Linked DNA regions of Paludisphaera borealis. The protein of the gene in region 1 interacts with the protein of each later gene in a pairwise test. Links are inferred from orthologs where the notes say so. Each region holds a gene or a part of one and is shown in the gene's direction. Other genes may lie near its edges.

What was found.
Region 2: the proteins of rpe (region 1) and eno interact in binary tests that used the Escherichia coli proteins (3 or more experiments, as listed by UniProt). The link is inferred for Paludisphaera borealis from one-to-one orthologs.

Annotation. Positions count from the first base shown.
Region 1 is NZ_CP019082.1:4,379,897-4,383,121, reverse strand. The notes cover bases 200-3,107. They hold rpe (ribulose-phosphate 3-epimerase), read left to right. Parts: upstream 200-1,265; coding sequence 1,266-1,949; downstream 1,950-3,107. Other genes in these bases: BSF38_RS17075 (DUF1501 domain-containing protein), read left to right, coding at 2,987-3,107; BSF38_RS17080 (DUF1223 domain-containing protein), read left to right, coding at 2,079-2,894; BSF38_RS17090 (PP2C family protein-serine/threonine phosphatase), read left to right, coding at 200-1,207. Outside these bases: more of BSF38_RS17090, read left to right, coding at 1-199; more of BSF38_RS17075, read left to right, coding at 3,108-3,225. UniProt on the Escherichia coli protein: Catalyzes the reversible epimerization of D-ribulose 5-phosphate to D-xylulose 5-phosphate.
Region 2 is NZ_CP019082.1:4,609,769-4,613,058, forward strand. Bases 267-3,239 are described here. They hold eno (phosphopyruvate hydratase), read left to right. Parts: upstream 267-1,085; coding sequence 1,086-2,393; downstream 2,394-3,239. Other genes in these bases: BSF38_RS17865 (serine aminopeptidase domain-containing protein), read left to right, coding at 267-536; BSF38_RS17870 (hypothetical protein), read right to left, coding at 551-1,087; BSF38_RS17880 (DUF1549 domain-containing protein), read left to right, coding at 2,964-3,239. In the rest of the region: more of BSF38_RS17865, read left to right, coding at 1-266; more of BSF38_RS17880, read left to right, coding at 3,240-3,290. UniProt on the Escherichia coli protein: Catalyzes the reversible conversion of 2-phosphoglycerate (2-PG) into phosphoenolpyruvate (PEP). It is essential for the degradation of carbohydrates via glycolysis.

The DNA of each region.
Region 1 (3,225 bases):
CGATCCGCAGGCCATGGTCGCCGGCTACGGCCGGCGGGTCCGCCAGATGATGCCGTCGGATCGCTGGATCTCGCTCAGCCGCCGGGGGCTGGAGTTCCCCAAGTACCGGATCACCCGGTCGAGCACCTGGACCGAGACCATCGACCCGTGGAAGCAGAAGGAACTGCTCCCGCTCCTTGAAGGGGGCCTGCTCGGCGACCTGCTCTACGGCGACGAACCCCGGATCATCGACGACATCACCCCGCTGCTCTCGCCCGACGACCCGGCGTTCGAATACCTCAACGGCTTCCGATCGCTCATGGCGGTCCCCCATTTCGACCGCGGCGTCGGGCTCAACATGGTCGTGACGTTGCGGAAAGAGCCCGGCGCGTGGGAGCGCGACAAGTTCCCCGAGCGCGTCTGGCTCAGCAGCCTGTTCGGCCGCGCCACCCAGAACCTCGTCCTCAGCGAGGAGTTGAAGCGCGCCTACGAGATCGTCGACCGCGAGCTGCGGGTCGTCGCCGACATCCAGCGCTCGCTGCTGCCCAAGACGCTCCCCAAGATCCCCGGCGTCGAGCTGGCGACGTACTACCGGACCTCGCAGTGGGCCGGCGGCGACTACTACGACTTCTTTGAGCTTCCCGGCGGCCGTTGGGGCTTCCTGATCGCCGACGTCAGCGGCCACGGCACCCCCGCCGCCGTCATGATGGCGATCCTCCACAGCCTCACCCACGGACACCCCGGCAGCCCCGACCCGCCGTCCGCCCTGCTCAAGCACGTCAACCAGCGGCTCGCGTCGCAGTACACCGCCGAGAACGAGGTATTCGTCACCGCGTTCTACGGCATTTACGACCCGGCGAAGCGCGAGTTCACCTACAGTTGCGCCGGGCACAACCCGCCCCGGCTCCGCAAGTGCTCGCAGGGCGTCGTGCTCTCGATCGAAGACGTCGGCGGGCCGCCGCTCGGGCTGTTCGAGGACCTCGAATACGCCGAGTCGAAGGTGACCTTCAGCCCCGGCGACATCCTGGTGCTCTACACCGACGGCATCACCGAAGCCATGAACGGCAAGAGCGAGCAGTTCACCTCCGATCGGCTCGACGGCATCCTCGCCGGCTGCAACATGTCGGCCTCGCAGATCGTCGACGCCATCGTCGCGGGCATCAGCCGGTTCACCGATAACCTCGACCCGCACGACGACCAGACCCTGCTCGTCGCCAAGATCTCCTGACGCGCGAGCATCCTTCACGCTTTTAACCTCGACGACGGAACCTGGAGCCTCACCCGCGATGATCCCTCGAAACGCCGACAGCGCCATCAAGATCGCCCCGTCCATCCTCTCGGCCGACCTGTCGAGGCTGGCCGAGCAGGTGAAGGAGGTCGAGGCGGCCGGCGCGGATCGGATTCACGTCGACGTGATGGACGGCTGTTTCGTCCCCAACATCACGTTCGGCCCGGTGCTGGTGAAGTGGCTGAGACCCGTCACGAGGCTGCCGCTGGAAGTCCACCTGATGATCGCCAAGCCCGACGACTTCCTCGACGCCTTCGCCGAGGCCGGCGCCGATTCGCTGATCGTCCACGTCGAGGGGGCGACGCACCTCAACCGGACGATTCAGCATATCCAAAAGCTCGGGCGCAAGGCCGGCGTGGCGATCAACCCGGCGACCCCGGCGGTCATGCTCGAGGAGATTCTCCCCGAACTCGACCTCGTCCTGGCGATGACCGTGAACCCGGGCTTCGGCGGCCAGTCGTTCCTGCCCGGCACCCTCGCCAAGATCGCCGCGATCCGCCGGATGATCGACTCGGTGAATCCCGACTGCGAGCTGGAAGTCGACGGCGGCGTCGACCAGGACTCCGCCCCCCGCCTGATCGCCGCCGGCGCGCGCGTCTTCGTCGCCGGCTCGTCCATCTACGGCGCCCCCGACGGCCCCACCGCCGGCCTCCGCCGTTTGGCCGGATCGGTCGGCGGTTGACGGCGCCGTGAGCGGCGACGAGCGAATATGCGGGCGGCGAGGGTCGTCTTATGAGCGGCCGTCGTAATCCTCAAAATCCTCGCCGTCGCGAATCGTGCGTGCGTGGCGATTGGGAAGGGAGTCTTCTTCATGCGTCGTCGGACGAAGTTCCTTGCGCTGGCGGCGCCGTTGTTGATCGCGTTCGGCCTGGGTCGGGCCGAGGGGGCCGATGAGCCGGACGGCTCGAAGCGGATGGTGCTCGTCGAGCTGTACACCTCGCAGGGGTGCGACATGTGCCCGACGGCCGAGAAGATCCTCGGGGCACTCGGCGAGAAGAACGAGCGCATCGTGCCGATCGCCTTCCACGTCGACTACTTTAACGACCCGTGGAAGGACGTGTTCTCCGACCCGCTCTACAGCCAGCGGCAGGCGACGTACAACGAACTCTACAAGAAGCCCAAGAACGCCGAGTACGGCCTTTACTACACGCCGATGTTGATGATCGACGGCGAGCAGTCGGTCAACGGCCGGGACCCCACCGGGGCCGAGGCGGCGATCCGCAAGGCGCTGGCGAAGAAGCCCGGCGTGGGGCTCGACGTCGCACTCGACGTCAAGCCGGACGGGCTCACGGGAATGGCCGCGATCACGGTGTCGAGCCGGTCGACGCGGGTCGAGAAGACGCCGCTCCTGGTCTGCGCCGTGCTCCGCGAGGACGGCGTGACCACCAACGTCCCCTCGGGCGAGAACGCGGGCAAATCGCTCGTCGCGCGCTACCCGGCTCGGCTGACGAAATACGAGTTCATCGAGCTCGACGGCAAGTCGCCGGCGACGCAACGGTTCCCGTTGATCATCGAGCCTTCATGGAAGCGCGAGAAGCTTCGGCTCGCCGTGTTCGTCCAGGACAAGAAGACGGGCGTGGTTCACCAGGCCGCCGACTTCCCCTGGCGATCGACCGGGTCGCGTTGACGCCTCGTCTTCCTCCGAGCGCAGCTAGTGGTTAAGCTGGAAGTCCGGCCTCGACCCCTTTTCGCCCTCCCCCAACAGCGAGGCGAGCGCTCATGGACTTCCTGAACGACCCCGGACTGCGCGGGAATCGGCGGCACTTCTTTTCGAGGACCAGCCTCGGGCTGGGAGGCGCGGCGCTGGCGAGCCTGATGGGCGAGTCGCTAACGACGCCGGCGCGGGGGGCCGATCGTTCGAAGCCGGTCGACGCGATCGATCCGGCGTATCGCGGGGTGCTGGCCCAGCCGCATTTCGCGCCCAAGGCCAAGCGGGTGATCTACCTGTTCATGAGCGG
Region 2 (3,290 bases), 230 kb from region 1 along the record:
ACGCCGCCAACTGCGACGCCCGGGCCGACGAGGTCGCCGAGACGTTGCGGCTCCACCACGACGCGCACCCGGGCGAGCCGATCTTCCTCGTCGGCAAGTCGGGCGGCTGCGCCGTGATCGTCAAGGTGCTCGAGCGGCTGTCGGGCTCGGGGGTGGTGGTCGAGCGGGTGGTCTTGCTGGCACCGGCCCTCTCGCCGGGGTACGACCTGACGAAGGCGCTCGGGAGCGTCCGGCGCGACGTCTCGGTCTTCTGGTCGCCGCTCGACGTGGTATTCCTGGGCGCCGGCACGCGGATCTTCGGCACGTCGGACCGCGTCTGGTGTTCGGGGGCGGGCCGGGTCGGCTTCCTCCGTCCCAAGGCCGGGACCGACGACCCCGCGCGGGTGGCGGCGTACAAGAAGCTCCGCCAGATCCGCTGGTCGCCCCGGATGAGCTCGACCGGCTACCTGGGAGGACACTTGGGGCCGGATTCTCCGCGTTTTCTCAAGAAGTACGTCGTACCCCTGTTGCGGGTCGAGCCGCCTCCCGAATGTTGATTTCGCGACCAGGGTCAAGCCTTTGCGTCGGGGCCGCCGATACCCATAGAGCCGCCGAAAGGGTCGCTGGACCGGGGCGGCCGCTTCTCCGAGACGGGCCAGACGAGCGCCCGGAACGAAGCCCCTCGGCGCATCGCCGACGGACCCCGCTCCGGGCGCTCCTTGCTTCGAGGATTCAATCGGCCGACGACCCAACCCGGCCGATCCTCCCGAAGGCCCTCAAGAACGAGCACCGTGAAGCCGCACCGCGTGGCGGTCTCCGCCTTTTCAACAAGGAGACCCCTACCCCCTGATGCCGCATGCACCGGAGGGGCGGGGCCGCCCGCACTTGAGTTCCCCCGCGTCGACTCGACGATCCACTCGCGGAACCCGTCGCCGATTCCGCCGCAATCGATTAAAATCCAGTCACCAAAGATGACGGCGGTCGACCCCGTTCGGGTCGCGATCGCCGGCTGGAGACGCCACTCGCTCGAAACCGTCGAACGAACCGGATACGTAAAGTCTCTTCTCTTTCTGGATCGTATTGCATTAAGGAATTTGAGGACCAACATGAGTCAATCGACCTCAGCCATCGCCAAGGTGCACGGACGCGAGATCCTGGACAGCCGCGGCAACCCGACCGTGGAAGTCGACGTCGTCCTGGCTGACGGCACGCTCGGCCGCGCGGCCGTCCCCTCGGGCGCCAGCACGGGCATCCACGAGGCCGTCGAGCTTCGCGACGGCGACAAGAAGCGGTACGCCGGCAAGGGCGTCACCAAGGCCGTCGCCAACGTCAACGGCGCGCTCGCCAAGGCCGTCGTCGGCCGCGACCCCAGCGACCAGATCGGCCTCGACCGCGCCCTGATCGCCGCCGACGGCACGCCCAACAAGGGCAAGCTCGGCGCCAACGCGATCCTCGGCGTCAGCCTCGCCGCCGCCAAGGCGGCCGCCAAGGCCCACGGCCTGCCCCTCTACCGCTACATCGGCGGGGCCGGCGCCCACGTCCTACCGGTGCCGATGGCCAACATCATCAACGGCGGCAAGCACGCCGACAACAAGATCGACTTCCAGGAATTCATGGTCATGCCCATCGGCGCGAAGAGCTTCGCCGAGGGCATCCGCACCGTCGCCGAGATCTTCCACCAGCTCAAGGCGGTCCTTAAGAAGGCCGGCCACAACACCAACGTCGGCGACGAGGGGGGCTTCGCGCCGAACCTCGACAACGAGGAAGCCGTCAAGTTCATCCTCGACGCCGTCGACAAGGCGGGCTACACCGCCGGCCGCGACAAGGACATCGCCATCGCGCTCGACTGCGCCAGCTCCGAGCTGTTCGACGAAGGCGACAAGAAGGGCTACAAGTTCTGGAAGTCGGCTCCCGACAAGTTGTTCTCCAGCCAGCAGATGATCGACCTGTTCGGCTCGTGGGTCGACAAGTACCCGATCATCTCGATTGAAGACCCGCTCGACCAGGACGACTGGGCCGGCTACACCGCGATCACCAAGGCGCTGGGTGACAAGGTGCAGATCGTCGGCGACGACTTCTTCGTCACCAACACCGAGCGCCTGGCCAGGGGCATCGCCCAGGGCGCGACCAACAGCATCCTCATCAAGGTGAACCAGATCGGCACCCTGACCGAGACGCTGGAAGCGATCGAGATGGCCCATCGCGCCGGCTACACGTCGGTGATCAGCCACCGCTCGGGCGAGACCGAAGACGCGACCATCGCCGACATCGCCGTCGCCACCAACGCCGGCCAGATCAAGACCGGCAGCGCCAGCCGCTCCGACCGCGTCGCCAAGTACAACCAGCTCCTTCGCATCGAAGAGCAACTCGGCGCCGACGCCGTCTACGGCCCCGGCCCCAAGGTCCGCGGCTGAGCCTCCCGTCCTCCTGCACTTCCTCTCCGGCGCGGAGCCTCTCGCTCCGCGCCGGTGACCGGACGACGCCTCCCCCACCTCCTCGATCGCGCCGCCTCGAACGTAGACGAGGGGTGAGACTGCGATCAAAACGCGGCCGCGACGCCTCCGTTCCACCGATGCGGCAGCAGTTCCATGACCACCGCGACGGTCGAGGAAGCCCAGGGCCGTCTCAAAGACCTCTTCGTTCGGGGTCATCATCTGCGAAGAAGAGCTGCTCAGGCAGGACGGCGAATCCATCGCCGAGTCGGCCCGCACGCCTCGGAAATCCTGGCCGTACGGAGGCCGGGGACGCGAGAAGCGAGGTTTTCCGGATGGCCCCGCATGGGATGCGGTGCCGGAGGATTTCGAGGATTACATGGAATGGGGCTGTCGTTCTGAAGCGAATCGCCCGCCATGTTCAAGACGGCGAATGCGGGTGTCGGATAATTGTTGGAGAAATTCGACGCGTCGATTATAATCCGGCGTCCGACCAGACCGCGTTGCAAGTGGATTGGGGCGATTATAATGCGTGCTGTCATCTTCAGCCTCATGGCTGTCATCGGGGCGAGTCACCTGTCAGGGACTCTGGCTTCGGGAGCCGATCCATCCGCCAACGTCACCTTCGAGCGAGACATTGAACCGATCTTGACCCGGGCGGGGTGCAACGCCGGAGCCTGTCACGGCAAGGCGAGCGGCCAGAATGGCTTCAAGCTGTCGCTCCTGGGCTTCGACCCCGAATTCGACCATATGGCGATCGCTCGCGAGGCCGGTGGACGTCGCGTCCTCCAAGCCGTGCCCGAGCAAAGCCTCATACTCCAGAAAGCCACGGCCGAGCTGCCTCACGGTGGCGGACGTCGAATCGACCCCTCAGGGCCT